One region of the Paenibacillus sp. J31R122 genome, then DNA from elsewhere that is predicted to be linked to it. Evidence: predicted binding sites of a transcription regulator. Region 1 holds the regulator's gene; each other region holds the start of a gene.

Region 1 (7,422 bases):
TTCCTAAATGGCTTGCAATGGGATATAATGCGCTAGGGTGCATTCAAGCGGTGCATATGAACTTGGCACAGGCGGAGCAATTATTCATGAAGGCTCATAACACTTGTCCAAGCTTTACCGGGCCACTTAATAATTTGAAGTCATGTCAAGAAACACCCAAGCAATTATCGTTATATTTCGGGAGCACGGAGTTGTGCTGTTTGTGAGAGGATCGGGGAACAAATGAAATTTGCAGTATTGGACTTGGAAACGACGGGACATAGCTCAGAGGATGACATTTTGCAGGTTGGGCTGGTCATCGTTTCGGATGAGCTTGAAATCATCAATACGTTTAACTCCTTTGTTCGACCTAAAATCCAAATACCGGCATTCATTACACAATTGACGGGCATAGATGAGACTCTTGTGGCAGATGCGCCTGAGCTTGATGAAGTACTCGTTAAGCTAATTCCGCTTCTGGAGGATACTGTGCTCGTCGCTCATAATGTCGGTTTCGATGCGGGTTTTCTTAATCAAGCGCTCCACCGCAGCGGTTATCATTCCTTTGTTGGCCGCAAGCTGGATACGATTGAGCTGCTTCGCATTTTATATCCAACTATTAATACGTACCAGCTTGGAGCTGTCTCCGAGCTGTTCGGCATATCGCATGATCAGCATCACCGAGCAGACAGCGATGCAATGGCAACTGCATTATTGCTTATCGAAACGGTCAAAAAGCTTCGCAATATGCCGCTGCTTACTTTGCAGCGGCTATCCGCGTTAGTTGACGATGACAGCGATTTGAGCTGGTTCATCAAGCATACGCAGCAGCAAATGGAGATTCGCAACGTCTTCGAATCGAATGAGTATGATTATTTTAACCAATTTGCATTAAAAGCATCGGAATGGACGGATGAACAGCCGCCTAGAGCAGGGAGCAACGATCCTGAGCCGCTGACTGATGTTTCATTTGACAGTTATTTGGCCGACGTTAGGAAGCGTTTTGAGGAAAAATTCGAAGATTATGAAGAACGTGAAGCACAAGCGGAGATGTTCCAAGAAGTTTATAGCGCTCTTAATAGCAATAAGCATCTCCTTATTGAAGCGGGTACCGGTACTGGTAAATCACTAGGCTACTTAATTCCTGCATTATATTACAGTGTTCAAAATGGTAAAAAGGTTGTCGTAAGCACTCACACCATCAATTTGCAGGAGCAGCTTAGGCAGCGTGATTTGCCGCTGTTAAACGATATACTTCCATTTGAATTCAAGGCATCCATATTTAAAGGGCGCGGCAATTATTTATGCTTACGTAAATTTGAAGGAAAAGTGAATACGAAGGATCTTGTATCCCCGATTGAAGATACGGTAACTGCTGCGCAAATGGTCGTGTGGCTGGGCGAGACGGAAACGGGAGATCAGGAGGAGCTTAATTTTGGAAATAAGGGCGCGGAGTTTTGGTCGACTGTTGCAAGTGATACAGATTCGTGTCTTAACCGTGCATGTCCTTGGTTCAAACGATGCTTTTATCACCGCGCAAAAAATGAAGCTAATATAGCTGATGTATGTATAACTAATCATTCGATGTTGTTCACAGATATTCAAGCCGATCATAGGCTGCTGCCATCCTATACTCATCTCGTTATTGACGAGGCTCATCATGTCGAGGAGGTTGCAGGCAAGCACCTAGGCATGCAAATCAATTACTTCTCACTGACGCAAGCTGTTCTGCGATTGTATAAGGATAGCCGTTCTGGCCTTCTGCCGGCACTCCGGCAGAAGCTTCTTAACGAAGATGACCATCACAGCACAGCATGGATAGAAACTATCGATACTGTCATTCCCATTTTCCAAGAAGCTAAGGAGCATTGGGATAAGCTGTTTGAAATGTTCTATAGCTTTACTTCGACCACCTCTGACGGCGGTTCAGATAACGGTCAATCGGTTTGTCGCTTGAAAAATAGCGAGCTGCCTCCAAGCTGGGAGGATGCTGTTTCAGTCGAAGCTAACATACATACGGAGCTAAACCGTGTCGTTCGCACCGTTGAAAAAATGATAACAGATATTAAAGAGCGCGTAGATGATATGTCTATTCAAGCTGTTATCACTGATTTAAACGGCGCAACTCGTGATTTGACTCGGGTTAAAGATGAATTGCGCATCTTTATTAAATTAGAGCAGCCTGATTCTGTATTTTGGATCGAGGCAAGTCACGCGTATCGGTTTCGTTCTGTGCAGCTGTATGGCGTTCCAGTCGATGTAAGCACACAGCTGCAAAAGTATTTTTTTGACGTAAAGGAAAGCATTGTACTAACATCAGCTACATTATCTGTGCAGAAGTCTTTTCAATATGCGGCAGAGCAGCTAGGGCTGGTCGGATATGAGGAGCAGGGCAGGTTAAAAACGGTTCAGCTGTCATCACCATTTAATTACAGAGAGCAAGCGTTAGTTGTTATTCCGCGTAATTTTCCGGTGTTGAAGGGTTCTGGAGTAGATGCCGCTTATTTAGAGATGCTTGTGAAGTCATTGGCTGATTCCGCGAAAGAAACGAGAGGCAGAATGCTAGTGCTCTTTACTTCTTACCGGATGCTTAAACAAGTTTATGATCCGCTTAAGGAGCACTTAAATGAGTCGGGAATACAGGTGCTTGGACAAGGGATTGACAGTGGCAATCGCACTAAGCTGACGAGACGATTCCGCCAACAGCCAGAGTCTGTGCTGCTTGGAACGAGCAGCTTCTGGGAAGGTGTTGACATTCCAGGCGAGGCCTTGATTTGTTTGGCAATTGTTCGATTGCCATTTCAGCCTCCAAACCATCCGCTTGCTGAGGCAAAAGCTGAAATGCTATTACGTCAAAAGCAAAACCCGTTTATGAAGCTTTCGATTCCTCAAGCGGTCATTCGTTTCAAGCAAGGCTTCGGTCGGCTCGTTCGAACTGCGCAAGACAAAGGAATTGTTATCATATACGATACAAGGGTTATTGATACGTATTATGGAAAGCACTTCTTATATTCGCTGCCAAGTCCTAAAATTGAAACGATGCATGCCGATCAAATGGTACTGAGAATGAGAGAGTGGCTGTCTGAATCAAGGGTGGAGGAGGAGAAATGATGAAGCAGACTAAAATATCGGAAGCAGTTGTAAGAAGACTTCCCATTTACCTCCAAGTATTAAATGAGATGTTTGCGCGTGAGATTCAAACGGTCTCCTCGCAGGAGTTAGGTATCAAGCTTGATTTAAACCCTGCTCAAATTCGCAAGGACTTAGCTTATTTCGGAGAGTTTGGACGAAAGGGCATCGGTTATGACGTCGTTTATTTGATTGAGAAAATTCGTCAAATATTAAAGGTCGATCAGACAATCAAAGTTGCTTTGGTCGGTGCGGGCAACTTGGGGCACGCATTGTGTAATTACAATAAATACTCCAAGGATAATATGCAAATTACTGCGGTATTTGACGATCATCCAAGTAAAATTGGTTCTAAAATTAATAATTTGAATGTACTGCCCATGAGTGAGCTTGCGAAGACGGTTGCTGAGCAAAAAATACGTATCGGTATTATTTCAGTTCCTGCATTAGAAGCGCAAAATGTTGCCAATCAGTTCGTAGAAGCAGGTGTGGAGGGAATTCTCAATTTCGCTCCAGCTATTCTTCGTGTGCCCGATGAGATACGTATTCATAATGCCGACTTCACGAAGGAATTGTTAAGCTTAGCTTATTATTTAGTTAGAAAAGGAGATAAACAAGATGAGTCAGATTTGGATTGAAAACGGATTGTTTGTAACGATGGATGATGCTCAGCCAACTATTCAGGGACATATGGTTGTAACGGATGATCGTATTACATACATCGGGGCAGAACCGCCGCAGCAGCTGGCTAGCGATGTTCAAAAGGTTGATGGCCGTCGATTAGCGTTCATGCCTGGTTTAATCAATACACACGGCCATGCGGCTATGACCTTGCTCCGTGGATATTCGGATGACCAGAACCTTCAGGTATGGTTAGAACAAAAGATGTGGCCGATGGAAGCCAAATATGTTGATCAAGATACGCGTGCCGGCAGCGCTCTCGCTATTGTCGAAATGCTGCGCAGCGGAACAACAGCATTTGTTGATATGTATGATCGAATGGAACAGGTTGCGCAAATGGTTGAGCAATCGGGAATTCGTGGCTGCTTGACTCGTGGAGTAATTGGTTTATGTCCGGAAGATGTGCAAGCTGCGAAGCTTGCAGAAGCTATTTCATTCGCACGTGAGTGGAATGGCAAGGCGGACGGCCGCATAACGACGATGATTTCTCCGCACGCGCCATACACTTGTCCGCCGGATTATATTGAGAAATTTGTACAAGCAGCACATGATTATAATTTGCCGCTTCATACACATATGTCTGAGACGATTGCCGAAGTAGAGCAAAATGTACGCGAATACGGCTTGCGTCCGGTTGAGCATTTAGATCGTCATGGGTTTTTCACTCGTCCTGCCTTGGTGGCTCATGCGGTTCATTTAAATGATGCTGAGATTGAGCTGCTGGCAGCAAAAGGGGTTTCCGTCTCGCATAATCCAGTGAGCAATCTAAAGCTTGCTAGCGGAATTGCTCGTGTTCCAGATTTGCTTCGTGCAGGAATCACCGTATCGCTTGGTACTGACAGCGCAGCGAGCAATAACAACTTAGATTTGTTTGAGGAAATTCGTTTCACTGCATTACTCCATAAAGGTGTTTCGGGTGATCCAACTGTAATTCCAGCAATGGAAGCTTTGAAGATGGGGACGACCTATGGTGCTCGCGCGATATGGCAGCAAAACGATATTGGCAGCCTGCGTGTCGGAATGAAAGCTGACTTTATTGCAATTGATATGGATCAACCACATTTTTACCCGTTAACAGATATTGTATCCCATCTTGTATACTCCGGTTCTGGCCGTGATGTAAAGCATGTATGGATTGATGGACGCCAAGTATTGCGCAATGGGGAATGTACTTGGATGGATGAGGAGAAAATTCGATTTGAAGCGCAAGCCAGCTTCGATCGTTTACTTCAAGCCTAATGCGAGCGACAGCTAGGAAACGTCCGCCATTTATGTCAACGCAGCGCTGGATATTCGTAATTGTAGCCAGTTTGCTTCTCTTGCTAACGGGATTCGGTATTTACTATCGTGACATACAGATGGAAAAATGGTCAGCAGCGAGCGAAATAAAAGCTCAAGCAATTGAGGCTGCGAATCTTGCAAGCGTAGAGAACATTTACAAGCATGTATGGAATACGGAAAGCTGGATTGTAGAAGGCGTTAATCAAGAGGAAGAAGATATTTTTGTATGGATTATTAAAGATGGGCAGCCCATAATGATTAAAGCGACGGATGCCATATCTTCGAGAGCACTAGCAGGTGCTTTCACTGCTGAACACCCTGATGCAGATGTAAAGAGGATTCAACCGGGACTGCTTAACGGCGAACCGGTATGGGAAGTTTACTATAAAGCTAATGATGCTGGTCAAGGTCATCATTACTATGCATTTTATACTTTTGACAGCGGAAATTTCATTGATGAATATAAGCTGCCAGCTAAAACGGAGCCGTGAGGCTCCGTTTCCTGTTTTTACAATGCCCGTATTGCTGCATGATATGATATACTATCGTATAGAAAAGCTGATATACGAATTATACACTTTATATAAACATAAAGCTGCGGGAGGCGAATTAATTGATGATAAAGAAACCACGTGTCATTCCTATTATAATTACTTCAGCAATTGCCGCATCGTTATTGTTCGGCGGCTGGGCTATTTATAATCAAGTTGCTGTTGCTGCTCCCTTGGAGCAAGCGGTGAAAGAAATAGATAATGTCGTAAAGGCGTCGAAACCCGTAATGAGCCGTGAACAGGTAACGATAGAGCTTGAATTAACACCTAATGCAAATGTAAGAACCATATATGAAACGATCTCCAAAAACGGTAAGGATGTATTTGGAAACCGAGAGCTTGTGCTTCAGTTTCAGACAAAACCTGATAAACAACTAGATGATCTTTGGTATGCATCATTATTTGAGATTGCAGAAGCAATGGAAACAAAGTCTTATTCGGATATACCAAATGCAATGAATGAAGCGATTAAACCATATAAAGACGTCACGGTTACGACTGAGATGGACGATAAAAATGTATATATCACATTGAAAAATGAACAATCCGTCAAATATGTTGTGCTTCCGCGCACGCCTGCTCAATTGGAGGTGTGGACGAATGCGTAAATATTGGATGGAAATCGTTATTGGTTTTGTGCCTATATTACTTGTTTTTTTAATTTTTATTGAAGTGAATGTACTGCCAGTGCTGCTTCTTGGCATTTTGGCATTTGTTGTTGCCTTCGCCACACGCGGTAGAGGGAAGCTAACTGCGCTGCCTAGCCAGAAGCGGCGTTCAGAATCGAAATCAACTCCATTGTCCTTCGATCAGATTGGAGGTCAGGAGCGGGCGAAACAGGAGCTTGTAGAAGCACTTGACTTTCTCGTGCGCCGAGAAGAAATTGCAAAGCTCGGCATACGCCCGCTAAAAGGTATTTTATTATCGGGTCCTCCAGGTACAGGTAAGACACTGCTGGCTAAAGCAGCGGCACAATATACAGATTCAATCTATTTAACTGCATCAGGCAGTGAATTTGTTGAAATGTATGTTGGTGTTGGAGCGGGACGCGTGCGTGAGCTTTTTAAGGAAGCCCGTATGAAGGCAAGCAAAGAAGGTAAAAGCAATGCCGTTATTTTTATAGATGAAATTGAAGTAATCGGCGGAAAGCGTGATGGCGGGCAGCATCGTGAATATGATCAAACGTTAAATCAGCTGCTTACTGAAATGGATGGTATCCACGCGAACGAATCTCCAAGAATCTTAATCATCGCGGCAACGAACAGGAAAGAAATGCTCGATAGTGCACTGCTTAGACCGGGACGCTTCGATCGTCATATCGGAGTTGACTTGCCGGATAAAAAGGGCAGGCTGCATATTTTAAACATTCATGCAAAAAATAAACCGATCAGCGATAACGTTGATATGAAAAAAATTGCGGAGGAATCATTTGGTTTCTCTGGGGCGCAGCTTGAGAGCGTAATGAACGAAGCAGCTATTTATGCATTGAGAGAGAATAGCGCCTTGATTATGGAAAAGCATATTTCTATGGCAATCGATAAGGTTATGATGGGTGAGAAGACGGATCGGGAAGCGACGAAGGAAGAGCGTGAACGGATTGCGCTGCATGAGCTGGGACATGCGATTACGGCGGAAATAGTTCGTCCGGGAAGCGTTTCGCAGGTGGCGTTGTCTCCGCGCGGTCAAGCGCTTGGCTATGTTCGTCATAATCCTCAGCAGGATCATTATTTATATACGACACCATTTTTACATGGACAAATTATGATCGCGCTTGGCGGGGCAGCCGCCGAAGAAATATTTT
Region 2 (7,422 bases), on a different contig from region 1:
ATATTAAGGAAGGCGAATTAATTACCCTTATCGGACCAAGCGGCTGCGGAAAAACAACTACGATGAAAATGATCAATCGTCTGGTCGAGCCTTCTTCTGGTCAAATTCTCATTGATGGGAAGGATATTTCTAATATAGACCCGGTGGAGCTGAGAAGAAATATAGGTTATGTCATTCAGCATATCGGTCTGTTTCCGCACATGAATATTAGGGATAATATTGCAATTGTGCCGAAGCTGAAAAAAATGAATAAATCAGTATACGAAAAGCGAATCGATGAATTAATGGAGATGGTCGGGTTAAATCCCGGTCAATATAAAGAGCGTTACCCATCTGAGCTGAGCGGCGGACAACAGCAGAGAATTGGAGTGATACGCGCTCTTGCTGCGGAGCCGTCGATTATTTTAATGGACGAGCCTTTTAGCGCGCTTGACCCCATCAGCCGTGATCAGCTTCAGGATGAATTGGTTCGTTTGCAGGTAGAAGTGAAGAAGACGATCGTATTTGTATCTCATGACATGGATGAGGCGCTCAAAATCGCTGATCGCATCGTCATTATGAAGGCTGGAGAAATTGTTCAGTTCGACACACCAGACCGCATATTAAGGAGACCGAAAAATGACTTCGTTCGCAGCTTTATAGGAGAAAGCCGCTTGAACGAGTCAGAAAATTTGATGGTTGAGGATGTTATGGTGAATAATCCGGTAACGGTCTTCCTGACGCGAGGATTAGCTCATGGAGCAAAGCTGATGAAGCAATATCGTGTAAATGGTTTGCTGGTAACGGATAAGAACCGCATTTTAAAGGGAATTGTAACGAAAGAGATGCTGGAAAACCATTATCACGAAGAGGATCTGACACTTCAAGATATTATGAAAACCGATATTGCAACTGTTCAGGTCGGCACGAGCGTGGGAGATGCTGTAGATACGATGAAAAAACATGGATTGAGTAACCTTGCTGTCGTGCATGAACAGGGACAATTAGCTGGGCTTATAACCAATTCAAGTTTAATTGACGCACTGCTTAAACAGATGTAGTTCGGAGGTTAGCTATGAATTTCTGGGATGTCATATTGAATAGAAAAGAAGATATTATTAGCGCAACTATAGAGCATATTCAAATATCGTTCATTGCTCTAATCATTGCTATGGTTATCTCCATCCCGACAGGGTTATTGCTGACACGTATGCCTAAGCTGGCAGCCCCTATTATAGGTGTCGCTTCCTTGTTTCAGACGATACCAAGCTTGGCGTTGTTAGGCTTTATGATTCCCTTGGTCGGGATTGGCATGGTGCCTGCCATTATAGCATTAACGGTATACGCATTGCTGCCGATTATGAGGAACACCTATACGGGAATTATGAATGTGGAGAAGTCGATCAAGGAAGCCGGAGTCGGTATGGGCATGACGAGTATGCAGGTCATGGTCAAAATTGAACTGCCGCTAGCTTTAAATGTCATTATGGCGGGCATACGTACAGCTACCGTAATGATTATAGGCGTAGCCACCCTTGCTTCGTTAGTCGGAGCGGGCGGGCTTGGCGATTTGATTTTCAGAGGAATTTCGACGGTCAATACGGAATTGATTTTAGCGGGCACTATACCAGCCGCATTGCTTGCTGTTATATTCGATTTCGTTCTAGAGCGACTGGAGAAGGCGGTAACTCCAAAGGGAGTTAAGAAGAAGGGTAAAGGCAGATCGAAGTTTATCAAAGGGCTAGAGCTTACAGTGGCTTTGCTGCTCATTATTGCGATTATTGCAGGCATATCAATGAGGGCAGGGTCAACTGGTGCGGGCTCCATCGTAGTTGGTGGAAAAAATTACACGGAACAGGATGTTCTGGTTCATTTGCTGGCCTCTCTAATCGAGGAAAAAACGGACTTAAAAGTGATCCGAAAGCCTTTTCTGGGAGGCTCGCAAGTAACCCATAACGCCTTGGTTAGCGGCGATATTGATTTGTATCCCGAATATACAGGAACCGGATGGACCTCTGTGCTCAAGGAAAAGCCCATCACAGGTGAGCCTGAATTAACCTACAAACAGGTTAAGGCGGCATATGAGCAAAAATTCCAGGTCACATGGCTTGAACCGATAGGGTTTAATAATACCTACACATTGGCAATGAGAAGGGATCATGCGGATCGATTAGGAATTGAAACCTTTTCGGATTTAGCCCAAAAATCTCCGGCATTTGTTCTTGGAGCTACACATGAGTTTCTAGAGCGTCCGGACGGATACTTAGGGCTCGAGAAGGCATACGGGATGAAGTTCAAGGAAGTTAAGGGGCTTGACGCCGGATTAACATATAGCGCGGTCAAAGAAGGGACAACGGACGCTAATGATGCATTTTCCACGGATGGACGTATTCAAGCCTTTGATTTGAAGGTCATTGTGGATGATAAGCATTACTTCCCGCCGTATTACGCGGCTCCTGTCATTCGGATGGATACGTTAGAAGCACATCCCGAGCTAGCGGAGGTTCTGAATTTACTTGCGGGGAAAATTGATGACAAGACGATGTCTATCCTCAACGGGAAAGTGGATTTGGAAGGGAAGCAAGCGCGTGCTGTAGCCGAGGAATGGTTGAAGGACGCAGGATTGATGAAATAATTAGAACTTCTATCACGATAAGTAGGCCACTGACTGCTGAAAGCCGAAGGCAATATGCCTTCGGCCTTTTCTATCTATAAAAATTTTCCTTGGGTGACTGTGCTGCCGTTTACGCTTGATCGACACGAAAAAAACCTGCGGCTTTTGGCACAACTGCCGAATATAGGTTAGAATTAACTAAAGAAAGCAAATGGGGGTTGAAATAATGGCTAATGATGAAGTGATATTAACCAAAGAGGGATTGGCACAGCTGCAAGCTGAACTGGATGATCTCAAATATGTGAAGCGTAAGGAATTAGCCGCTCGTATTAAATTGGCGATCAGCTATGGCGATTTAAAGGAAAACAGTGAGTATCATTCCGCCAAAAATGATCAATCTTTTTTGGAAACTAGAGTTATTATTTTGGAGAAGATGTTGAATAAAGCAAAGGTTGTGGACGCGGACAGTCTAAGCCTCACAACCGTTAACGTCGGTTCCATTGTTATTTTAAATGACATAGAGTTTAATGAACAAATTGAGTACCGAATTGTAGGTCCTGCCGAGGCGGACGTGCTTGAGGATAAAATTTCGTATGAGAGCCCTTTGGGCAAGGAGCTTCTAGGCAAAAAGGTAGGCAGCATCATCAGCGTGGACGCGCCTATGGGTGTTATAAAGTATGAATTGCTTGAGATAAAAGCAATGTAATAATAAACAGGCGCCTAGCAGATACTAGGCGCCTGTTTTATGTTGCTGCGAATCTAGCTTATACCGTCAAAGAAGTCGTAAGCCGATTACACGTAGACATGGATTAGTAAGCGAGTGCAGACAATCCGTTGATGTGTGAAAGGTAGCGAATGTTACTTGCTTCCTTCATAAGTGTAGCAGGCAAGCCTTTCAGCTGTGTGCCGTTGCCGCCGATTGTGCCGACACCGTCTTTACGGCCTAGGCTTCCCAATGTTCCGGAGAACACAGGAACGAATTTATCCATAACGCCGCCGTTGATCATAACCGATAGGTTATAGCCAACTGTTTCGCCCATTTGCCAAGCAAGTTGAGCAGTTGGTGGATATGGACGTTCGCCGCCCTCTGGGAATACAACTGCGCAGTCACCAGCAAGGAATACATCCGCATGCGAAGTGGATTGCAGTGTTTGTGTAACCGTTGAACGACCGCGGTCCTCAGCAAGGCCGCTGCTGCCGACAACAGGGTTGCCTTTTACGCCGCCAGTCCAAATAATGGTGCTGGACTCGAGCGTACGTCCATCTTTAAGTGATACAGAGCTCTTTGTAGCTTCTGTAATGGCAACGCTAGTGATGAAGTTAACGCCGCGCTTCTCAAGGCTTGATACAGCGCGATCGATTAGAACTTTAGGGAATATAGGCAGAACAGCAGGACCAGCTTCTACGCAATATAGTGAAATATCGTTGAAGTCGATTCCTTTGCTGCGACATACTTCAGGAAGCTTATCAGCGAATTCGCCAACAAGCTCTACGCCTGTCAGGCCGCCGCCGCCGACAACGATTGTCGCGTCTGCTTTGTTGCCCGTTTTTTTGTATGCGTCCAGACGTGCTTCAACATGCTCGCGAATGCGGTTAGCATCTGCGACTGATTTAAGCACAAGGCTGTTCTCTTCTAGACCTGGGATACCGAAGTAGTTTGTTTCGCTGCCTAATGCTACGACAAGGGCATCATATTTGTATACAGTGCCGCTTTCCAAAACAACTTGCTTTTCGTTCGGTTTAATTTCTTTTACTGAATCAACGACAACGTTTACTTTTTTGTCGCCGAGCAGCTTAGTAAGAGGAAGCGATACAGCTTTCTCTGCAATAGTGCCCCCAGCAAGACGGTGAAGTTCAGTAATAATTTGATGCGTTGGGAAACGGTTGACGATTGTAATGTTCGCATCAGCTGCGGACAAATATTTTCGAGCTGTAAGAGCCGAAAGAACGCCGCCGTACCCGCCGCCAAGAATTAAAATTTGTTTCGACATGTCCATCCTCCATTCTTTCATAAATTAATTAGTGGTTTTCGGTTTTCTTCTCAGAAAGCACAGTAAGGAAGGCTTGAGCGAAGCGAAGTGTTTTTTGCACTTCTGGATCTTTAAGCATTTTCAGCATAGCAAATAGACCAACAGAGGTTCCTGCGTCAGCTTGCGCGCGTTCTCCAGCCTCGATAGCTGCAGCTGCAATACCTTTTGCTTTCTCTTGAACAGGCTTAACAAACTCGCCAATACCATGCGCGAACTCATCAATCAAAACTTTGTCCGTAGCGATACCTTGCGCGAAATCATAAGCCTTTGTCATAAGTGTTACCATCTCGGCCAATTTCGGTAGGTTGTCCACGAGCACGGTTAGAGATTGTTGAACCTCCGGCTTCATTAGTTGATCAAGCACATCTAATGATTTTGTTTCTTCAGTGAGGGTTGCTCCAGCAGATGTTTGTGACATTTGTAAACGTCCTCCTTTACATTGGAATTAAAGTAAGCTTCAGTCCGGATTATGTCATTACTCAAGGGGAGCTCGCTTATAATTTGATTGTTACATTTTTCACATAGTAAAAAACAATAGTGTCTTTTAATAAGCGAGCATGACTTAACCAGTTCCGAACCCTTTGTCTCTATTCTACATCTTTTAACGAGAAAGTTAAAAAGAAATTTATTCATATTTAAAGAAAATGTCGAATCTGGTGCAAGAGGGTAATATAATTATCCCCCACAGGAGAAATTTTATCATTATGACGTTGCTTGGAGAGCAATTCCGACAAATATTTATGAGAAAACATTAACTTGTACTGGGTCTATAGCGGGATGCATGCTAATACTTCGTATGGCAAAGTAATACTACGGTAGTCGAAGCTAGTTTTGCTTCACAAAACTTAAAGCGTATGCTTACGAAGTCAGGTTTTATTCTAAAAACTAGGATTATGCTTACGAAGCTAGTTTTGCTTCACAAAACTTAAGGAGGGCACATTTATGAATTATCATTTTTTTGTAGGTAACGATAATGGAAATAGCGAGCATGATTTAATTATTGATGGAAGGTTGATTCAGCAGCCAAATGTCAATTGTACAGTGGACGAGCTGCCTTGGAGCGAGGAGCAATCGCCGGAGAGTTTTATTAAAAATTTGCAGGATCAATTGGTTGTGACCATTGATTCACCGGCTGCAAGAGCTGGCATGTATTATGTAGGCAAGTTTGCGCTCGAGAGCGGAGAGATATTGGATAATCTGCAGATCGGCATTGATGTTAAAAGCGATATGGACTTGCCGATTGTTAATACGTTGGCTCAAATCGCGGCGGTGGCCGTTCAGAAGGCGTATGAGGAAGAGAAGACGATTCCAGAGCATATTGACGTAGAGGCGGATATGGCGACTGCCTTGCCGGTCACGCAGCATACGGATGAAACGTCGGCGAAGTTCGAGAAGCGGTTTACTACAGGCGCTCATCATGTGACCGTTCATTTAGGGATGATGCGAGTTCGAGTGAAGATCGTATTTCCTTTTGCGAAAGTAGTGCCAGAGGCTACGCCAGTTATTTTCACGCTTCAGAAGGATGCGGACGGGAATTGGAGAGAAGGGGATATTTTCAAGCAATTCCTTGAGGAGTACGGCATAGAGAAAAAATTTAGCGGGAGCTATTTCAAGGATAAACGAATTTTGCATGTCGATATTGGCGATGGCTCTACGGAGTACCCCATTACGGAAGGCAATAAATTTCTGCGTCAATTCGTAAATGGCAGTCACCATGGTGCCGGTTATGCAATTGAGGAAGCGCGGGATGAATTCAATCGATTGATTCATTTACCGGATAGTCCAAGACAATTTTTTAGCGATGTTATTAAAAATCCGAACCACAAATATCATGCCCGTGCGCTAAAGACTTTGAAGAGACCGCTTGAAAGCCAAGTACGGCAAATCGTACAAAACGTGAAGAGGCAGCTTACAAAGGCTCGGAATGAAATCGACCTGATCTGTGTATATGGCGGTGGTAGTATACTTATGCGTTCGGTGCTATATCCGCAAATGAAGGAGCTTTGTACGGAGCGTGAGATACAGCTGTTGTACATTCCCACCGAATATGCGGTTCAAATGAATGCGATGGGTCTAGATGCTTTTGTACGCGGAAAGATTTATGAGGCGCTTAAAAATAAAGCGATCCAGCTTGTATAGAACAGTTTGTGCAATTTAAGAAATTCCGGTAGGTGATCCGAGTGAAAAAGATAAAACAGCCTGGCGATAACATCAGTTTGAAGACGAAAAAAACGGAAGACCCATTGGTCATGGAGTGGCTTAACGCGCAAACCAATCTAATGGATTCTTTGCGCTATTTAATGGAAAATGAGATTATTCATAACGGCGTACGAAATTTGCAGACGTTTGTGCCTGTTGAACGAAACAACCTGACTCGGCCTTTGGTACCATCGCCTTTGGTACTACCGCAGACGATTGATCCTACTCCATATTTGACGAACCATGACGAATCAGCAGCAGCCGCGGAAGTTGTCGAGGTTCATCGGAATGAGCAAAGTAAGCAAATAATCGAGCCGAAAACTGTGCCGGCAGTAGAAGAAGAAGTAGATGATGAAGATGTCGAAGCATGGATTTAATGAGGCATGTAGAGGGTTTATCGTAAATAAGAGTATGCAGGTATTACTATACATTACTAAGTAATACTTAAAAGTAATACTCAGTAACACTAATCGGTAATATCAAGTAATACCTAGTGTTGCGAAGTGTTTCTTGCTGTGTGATGGTCTCGTAGGATCCATACAAATCTGTACTACTTACGTCTTAACAAGTATGAATAAAAACGCCAGCTCGCTGATTTCA
Region 3 (7,422 bases), on a different contig from region 1:
TGGATTCAGAGGTGTCTGACCCATTGACCCGCTATCCACGTGTTATGCACCCGCACCGATTCAATGAAACGGCAATGAAATATATGCTTCATCAGCCTGTAATGAATGTGCTCGCGGATCTTTATGAGGAAGAAGCGCTGGCTGCGCAAAGCATGTTTTATTATAAGCCGCCTGGTTCACGAGGACAGGCATTGCATCAAGATAATTTCTATTTAAAGGTCGAGCCAGGCAACTGTATCGCGGCATGGACCGCTGTAGATGCGGCAACAGAAGAAAATGGCAGCTTGCTTATTGTACCGAAAACTAATGATTATAATATTGTATGCCCAGAGCTTGCGGATTCAAAGGAATCCTTTACGACGCATTATGTGAAGCCGCCTAAGGATGAGAAGGTGATTCCCGCAATAATGGATAAAGGGGATGTGCTGTTTTTTAACGGCAATCTGATTCACGGCTCTTACCGCAACAAAACAAAGGACCAATTCAGACGTGCTTTCATCTGTCATTATGCGAATGAGTCTGCTTCAAAAATAGGAGGATATTATAATCCGTTGTACCGGGTTGACGGAACCAGGGTTCAGATCGCGGATAGTGACGATGGAGGCCCATGCGGTGTTGAATTCGAAAATGTCTATCCTCACTAAGTGAGCGAGTTCGACGCAAGATGCTACAGTATCAATAGCAATTGCTATTCACGAGCATTTGATCAAAAAAGTCATACCGCCATATGTGGCAGTATGATTTTTTTTGTATGTGATCGTTTTCATTCATTATCACAGATTTACAACTTGGAAGAAGAAACGTACTATTAGTCTAATACCTGAATGTATAGGTATTTGAATGTACGAAAATTGACTAAGGAGCTGATAATGATGAACATAGTGGTGGAGCAGCCGGCTGCAAGTTGGTATAAAACAGAAATGGGCTTAGCGGATGGAGATTTTGTTCGCATTTATGTACGTTTAGGCGGCTGCGGCAGTGTCCATCCAGGCCTATCGCTTGGCGTCATTAAAGATAAGCCGAGAAGAGTCGGCTTAAGCGAAGTGGTCGAAGGTATTACCTTCTATATGGAGGAAGATAATCTATGGTACTTAGAAAATAAAGAGCTGCGTATTTCATTTGACGCGAAATATGAAGAAATTCGAATGGTTGTCAGCTAGCTTTCTGATAAAGCTGACAGCTTGTTAACGGTAGCCCAATTACGCGTAGTGGCGGATACTTTTAGCTTCTTCTCTAGAAAGTTATTAGAGAACAGAGACTTTCCATAGTTTTGTCGTGCCAAAATAAAAACTTCTCGTCCTTTTAGAATATAATCGTCAACGTCGTTTTTAAAGGTCATTAGAACTTGAATAGCTTCCGTGCTCGGTTCATGTGATAAAAAAGAGACGTAAATTTTATCGCTCTCAGCAAGCTCCATTTTCGCGAATGGGTTATTGTCAATTACGTAAAGAAGCTCTTCACGGGTTCTTACCATAACGGGTACATGGTAGCCATACACCTCTTCCAGCTTCTTCTCAATAGTTTTCTCAAGAGCGGTAATATCCTGTTCTTCCGCTACGAATAGGACATTACCGCTTTGAATATAAGTTCTAACCTGACCCAAATGAAGATCCTCGAAAACGGATCTCAAATGCTCCATTTTAATTATCTTTTGACCGCTAACATTAATGCCACGCAGCATGGCGATATAACAGATCATTGCTGCACACCCCTTCTTCTCTTTTGTTTTGCTTCTTCCTTTTTAGTTTATCGATTAATTATAAGCAAATCAAAATTATTCTGTGGAGAATACAGAGCAAACCTTTGTGATAATAATCACAGCTTACATGCAATGGAAAACTTATACTGAGTTGTAACAGCAGAAGAGCTTCAACCTTTGAAGCAAACAGGAGGGATGTTTATGGAGCATGTCCCTTTAAGAAGGGTCGAGCAGCTTGCATTAAAGAAACAGAAAATATATATGAAAAGCAAGCTGCGTTATATACTGCGAGCTATGCTCGCGAGTATGTTTATCGGATTCGGTGTTATCGTGGCGTTTAAGACGGGTAGTTTTTTCTATAACGAGCACTCTCCGCTAACGTACCCGATGGCCGCTATCACGTTTGGAGCCGCTATTATTCTAATCGCTTATGGCGGCGGGGATTTGTTTACAGGCAACACGTTTTATTACACCTATACGGCATTGCGCGGCAAAATGCGCTGGATAAATGTTATAAAGCTATGGTGTATGAGCTATGGCGGCAATGTGCTGGGAGCGGTAGCGTTCGCACTGCTGATTTGGACAACGGGATTATTCGATGATGCTTCAGTCAACGGATTTTTGCTCAGCGTAGTCGAGAAGAAGATACACACTCCAGTATGGGAGTTGTTCTTCCGAGGAATTCTTTGTAATTGGCTAGTATGTTTAGCTTTCTTTATACCGATGTCATTGCGGGGGGACGGGCCAAAGCTGTTTACGATGATGCTGTTCGTCTTCTGCTTCTTCATTTCGGGCTACGAGCACAGTATTGCAAACCTTTGTACTTTCGCCATTGCGCTGGTGCTGAACCATCCAGGAACAATTTCATTAGGTGGAATGCTTCATAATTTAATACCGGTTACGCTCGGTAATTTAATTGGCGGCTCCTTACTAATGGGCGGCATGTATTATTTCGTAAATAAACCATTTGATGAGGTGGATGAATCATGAAGAAGACTAAAGTTGTAGTAATAGGAGTAGGAGCAGTAGGCTCCACGACCGCATATACATTATTGCTAAGAGATCGTATGGATGAATTGGTGCTTATTGACGCGAATGGTGGAAAAGCTATGGGCGATGCGCTTGATATGAACCACGGTATGCCTTTTCTCGGTCGTACGAAGGTATGGGCAGGGAGCTACGAGGATTGCAAGGATGCTGATATCGTCATAATTACGGCGGGAGCCGCACAGAAGCCAGGCGAGGAACGTATCCACTTGCTGAAGCGGAATGTAGCCATTTATGAGAGTATCGTAACCGAGGTGTTAAAGTATAATGATGACGGCATCTTGTTGATCGCGACAAATCCGGTCGATGTTATGAGCTACTTTAGCTGGCAGAAATCCGGCTGGCCTACCCACCGTGTTATTGGCTCGGGAACATTGCTTGATAGCGCACGCTTCCGCTATTTAATTGGTGAGAAGCTGCAGCTTGATCCGCGCAGCGTTCATGCCCATATTATTGGCGAGCATGGTGATTCCGAGCTGCCGGTATGGAGCCTTGCGAATGTTGCCGGCTCCGCCATAGCGCTTTCTGAGGATGAGAAGGCCGATATTTTCACAAATACAAGAGATGCGGCTTATGAAATTATTGAAGCAAAGGGCGCTACGTATTACGCGATTGCGCTTGCGCTGGACCGGATCGTAACTGCTATTTTGCGGAATGAATCGGCTGTGTTAAATGTTTCTACTTTGGTTGAGAATTACCATGGCCTCTCAGATGTATATTTAGGTGTTCCTTGTGTTGTAGATCGTCAAGGCGTGCGCGAGGTGCTTGATATCAAGATTACAGATGCAGAAAAAGAGCTGCTGCACCGTTCAGCGAACAAGCTGAAGGGACTTATTCAATCGCTTTCTGAATAATGATTGGATTAACAACCCAGTCATTGACAGAGGCACGAATGAGCTAGTCTACCCTACATTCACTGCTTTGTGTTTGGAAAAATGAGGAACGACGAGGTGATCATAAGCAACCATACTGGTCATCATTGAGATAATTAACTGTGAAGGACCCAGTGCTTGCTGTTAAGCGCTGGGTCTTTTTGTGCGCCTCTAAAGATCACGAGTAAAATATAGCAATAGTCAGTACGATATCGAAATTACAGGTAATGCTGCTAACATAAATGAGATCAAGGTTTTAATTTGTTGAACTATTTTCTACTTGACTTATTCAAGCTTAGTTATGTAGTATAATACAATCTAACAAATAATAGGCACTGACCAAAGACATGATTTCCTATCCGAGCTGTCCAGAGAGAGAGGCTAAGGCTGAAAGCTTCTCCAGTTACCGGTTGTGAGATTACCCCTTTGCAGCCGTGACGTTGAACCCGTTGAGCTGTGACTCAAGGCAGTATGCGACACCGTTTTATCCCCGATATCGGATACTAATAAGGACCTGACTATCTATTCAGCAGGTCGAATTAGGGTGGAACCACGAGCTGAACGCACTCGTCCCTTCTTGGGAGAGATGCGTTTTTTTGCGTTCATAAAAAAAAGTAGAAATGGAGGATGAATCATGGAGATTAATGTTATTTTGCCGGATGGAACAGCTAGGAGGTATTTGCAAGGCACGACAATAGCACAGGTTGCGGAATCAATAAGTATCGGTTTGAAGAAAAATGCTGTCGCTGGAAAAATAAATGGCAAGCCTGTTGATTTGAACGAACCGATCGATCAGGATAGCCAGATCGAAATTGTAACGCTTGAAAGCAAAGATGGCCTAGACATCTATCGTCACACTACGGCACATATAATGGCTCAAGCGATTAAACGAATTTATGGCGAAAAAGCTGTGAAGCTCGCTATTGGGCCGGTCATTGAAGACGGTTTTTATTATGATATCGATATCGAAAAACCACTATCCAGTGATGATCTTAGTGCCATTGAAAAAGAGATGGAAAAGGTTATTCAAGAAAACCTGCCCATTGTTCGTCGAGAGGTCAGTCGCGCTGAAGCCCTCCACATTTTTGAGGAGCTTGAGGAGCCGTTAAAGCTGGAGCTCATACGTGACCTGCCGGATGATGTCGCGATTACAATTTATGATCAAGGAGAGTTTTTCGACTTATGCCGCGGACCACATCTCCCCTCCACAGGTAGAATAAAGGCGTTCAAGCTGCTGAATGTGGCGGGTGCTTATTGGCGTGGTGACTCGAATAATAAGATGCTGCAGCGAATTTATGGCACTTCGTTTCCGAAAAAAAGTCAGCTGGAAGAGCATATGCACTTTCTGGAGGAGGCCAAAAAGCGTGATCATCGCAAGCTAGGCAAGGAGCTCGAATTGTTTATGTTTTCTGAGGAAGCGCCAGGAATGCCCTTTTATCTTCCGAAAGGAATGACTATTCGTACGGAGCTTGAAGATTTTGCACGTGAGATCCAAAGGCAGCGAGAATACGATGAAGTACGTACGCCGCTAATGATGAATAATCGGGTTTGGGAGCAATCGGGCCACTGGGATCACTACAAGGATAATATGTACTTTACTAATGTGGATGATACAAAGTTCGCGCTTAAACCGATGAACTGTCCAGGGCATATGCTTATTTTCAAAAATAGCTTACGTTCCTATCGAGAGCTGCCCATTCGCCTCTCGGAATTTGGTCAGGTGCACAGGCATGAGCCTTCCGGGGCCCTTAACGGGATGATGAGGGTTCGTACATTTTGCCAGGACGATGCGCATCTATTTGTTCGGCCGGATCAAATTGAGGATGAAATTAATCGCGTCATTATGCTGATTGACCATGTTTATCAGGTATTCGGCTTTGAATACAAAATAGAGTTATCCACACGTCCAGAGGATTCAATGGGCTCGGAGGAGTTATGGAATCAAGCAGAGCAGTCCTTGCAAAATGTGCTGGATAATCGAGGTATCCAATATACCGTCAATGAAGGGGACGGGGCATTTTACGGTCCGAAAATTGACTTTCATATTTTAGACGCGCTTAAACGGAGCTGGCAATGCGGCACGATTCAGCTGGATTTCCAAATGCCTGAAAAGTTTGAGCTATCCTATATTGGCGAAGACAATCAAAAGCACCGTCCGGTCGTCATTCACCGTGCGGTTTATGGTTCCATTGATCGATTTATCGGTATTTTGACAGAGCATTTCAGCGGTGCATTCCCTCTATGGCTCGCGCCAGTCCAAGCGAAGCTGTTGCCTGTATCAGAGAACTATATTGATTATGCACTAGAGGTGAAGCGAGCCTTGGAAAAGTCGGGTATACGCGTGGAAGTCGATATACGAAATGAGAAACTAGGCTATAAAATCCGGGAAGCCCAGCTAGAAAAAGTACCGTATATGCTCGTGCTCGGTGAAAATGAGAAAAATTCCGCAACGGTGTCGGTTAGAAAGCGATCGGAAGGCGATCTTGGCTCAAAAAGCATAGTTGAAATCACTGAGCAAATTCGGGAAGAAATTCAATCTAAAGCTTAAGATTGAATAGTTATTATTAGTATACAATTTAGGAGAGTGCTAACGTTTTGTCATCGCATGTTATCGCAACAGCTACTCAATCATTTCGTTCTCGATTAATTACTTTACTGCTTGTCGTAATGGTCGCTGGGATGAGCCAAGGATTACTGCTTCCCCTGCTGACCATTATGCTCGAGCGTTCCGGTGTGTCATCAGATATGAACGGAATCAATTCGGCGGCATTATATATTGGTATTTTCTGCACGGTGTTTTTTGTAGAGAGGCCAGTCGTTCGGTTTGGATATAAAAAAGTTATTATAGCAGGCATTGCATTGGTATCGATGTCCGTCCTGCTCTTTCCAATAAGCGATTCGCTTGTGGTGTGGTTTGTATTGCGCTTGCTGGTTGGCGTTGGAGATAGCTGCCTGCATTATACGACTCAATTATGGATCGTCAGCTCAAGCCCGGCAGATCGTAGAGGAAAATTTATTTCATTGTATGGAATGGCGTATGGCTTAGGGTTCAGTATTGGGCCGCTTGGAATTAATTTGATGTCTTTTGGCAAAGCGGTTCCTTTTATGGTGAGCGGCGCATTGTTTTTCAGCGTGCTTTTGCTAGTACTCCGTCTCCAGAATGAAAAACCTGAGCAAGCAAAGAAAAGCAGATCATCAGAAAACCGTTTCATTACAACCTATCGTATGGCGTGGTTTGTATTAATCCCAGGCTTTCTGTACGGATTAATGGAGGCCTCTATGAACAGCAATTTCCCATTGTATGGCTTGCGGATCGATTTAAGTCAGCATTGGATATCTTTATTGCTGCTTTCTTTCGGCGTTGGCGGACTTATTTTGCAGCTGCCGCTCGGAATTTTGAGTGACAAGATAGGCCGAAAGCCGATTCTAATCGCCTGTGGACTGATTGGTTCACTTGTGTTTTTCTTGATACCTGTCGCAGGAAGCAATGTCGGTATATTGTTTGTTTTATTTGCCTTAGCTGGCGGCTTAGTCGGTTCTTTCTATTCGTTAGGACTGGCTTATGCGGCGGATATTTTACCGAGGGCCATACTGCCAGCAGCTAACGTTATCGCATCTATTCACTTCAGTATTGGGAGTATTATGGGGCCAACTCTTGGCGGATTCGGCATTCGTTATATTTCGATACACAGTATATTTTTATTTCTAGGCAGTGCTTTCCTTTTGTTCGCGTTGTTTGGGCTTTTGTTTCGACCGAAGCAGCAGGTACAAGAGGGGAAATGAAACGAGTTATTACAGTAATGG

The links. Region 1 encodes Rex, which represses fermentation and respiration genes when NADH is low (regulators of the CRP and FNR family bind a similar motif). Its sites were predicted from a motif close to TTGTGAAATATTTCACAA; they were not measured.
Region 2: AC0YN7_RS10985 (helical membrane plugin domain-containing protein) is a predicted target of Rex. The motif match lies at 5,129-5,146, and genes of this name have one in related genera.
Region 3: AC0YN7_RS09425 (formate/nitrite transporter family protein) is a predicted target of Rex. The motif match lies at 1,804-1,821, and genes of this name have one in related genera.

What each region holds. Positions count from the first base shown of each region.
Region 1 is NZ_JBWDNM010000007.1:242,698-250,119, forward strand. Features, by position in the region: gene AC0YN7_RS14065 (tetratricopeptide repeat protein) at 1-206, shown strand, start outside; gene dinG (ATP-dependent DNA helicase DinG) at 211-3,090, shown strand; gene AC0YN7_RS14075 (redox-sensing transcriptional repressor Rex) at 3,090-3,746, shown strand; gene AC0YN7_RS14080 (amidohydrolase) at 3,727-5,028, shown strand; gene AC0YN7_RS14085 (cell wall elongation regulator TseB-like domain-containing protein) at 5,061-5,561, shown strand; gene AC0YN7_RS14090 (hypothetical protein) at 5,687-6,229, shown strand; gene AC0YN7_RS14095 (AAA family ATPase) at 6,222-7,422, shown strand, end outside.
Region 2 is NZ_JBWDNM010000005.1:286,136-293,557, forward strand. Features, by position in the region: gene AC0YN7_RS10965 (ABC transporter ATP-binding protein) at 1-1,040, shown strand, start outside; gene AC0YN7_RS10970 (glycine betaine ABC transporter substrate-binding protein) at 1,055-2,614, shown strand; gene greA (transcription elongation factor GreA) at 2,820-3,299, shown strand; gene AC0YN7_RS10980 (NAD(P)/FAD-dependent oxidoreductase) at 3,403-4,584, opposite strand; gene AC0YN7_RS10985 (helical membrane plugin domain-containing protein) at 4,613-5,041, opposite strand; gene AC0YN7_RS10990 (ParM/StbA family protein) at 5,566-6,762, shown strand; gene AC0YN7_RS10995 (hypothetical protein) at 6,804-7,199, shown strand.
Region 3 is NZ_JBWDNM010000004.1:347,801-355,222, forward strand. Features, by position in the region: gene AC0YN7_RS09410 (phytanoyl-CoA dioxygenase family protein) at 1-644, shown strand, start outside; gene AC0YN7_RS09415 (HesB/YadR/YfhF family protein) at 870-1,160, shown strand; gene AC0YN7_RS09420 (DUF1697 domain-containing protein) at 1,157-1,699, opposite strand; gene AC0YN7_RS09425 (formate/nitrite transporter family protein) at 1,901-2,689, shown strand; gene AC0YN7_RS09430 (L-lactate dehydrogenase) at 2,686-3,600, shown strand; gene thrS (threonine--tRNA ligase) at 4,253-6,166, shown strand; gene AC0YN7_RS09440 (MFS transporter) at 6,214-7,401, shown strand.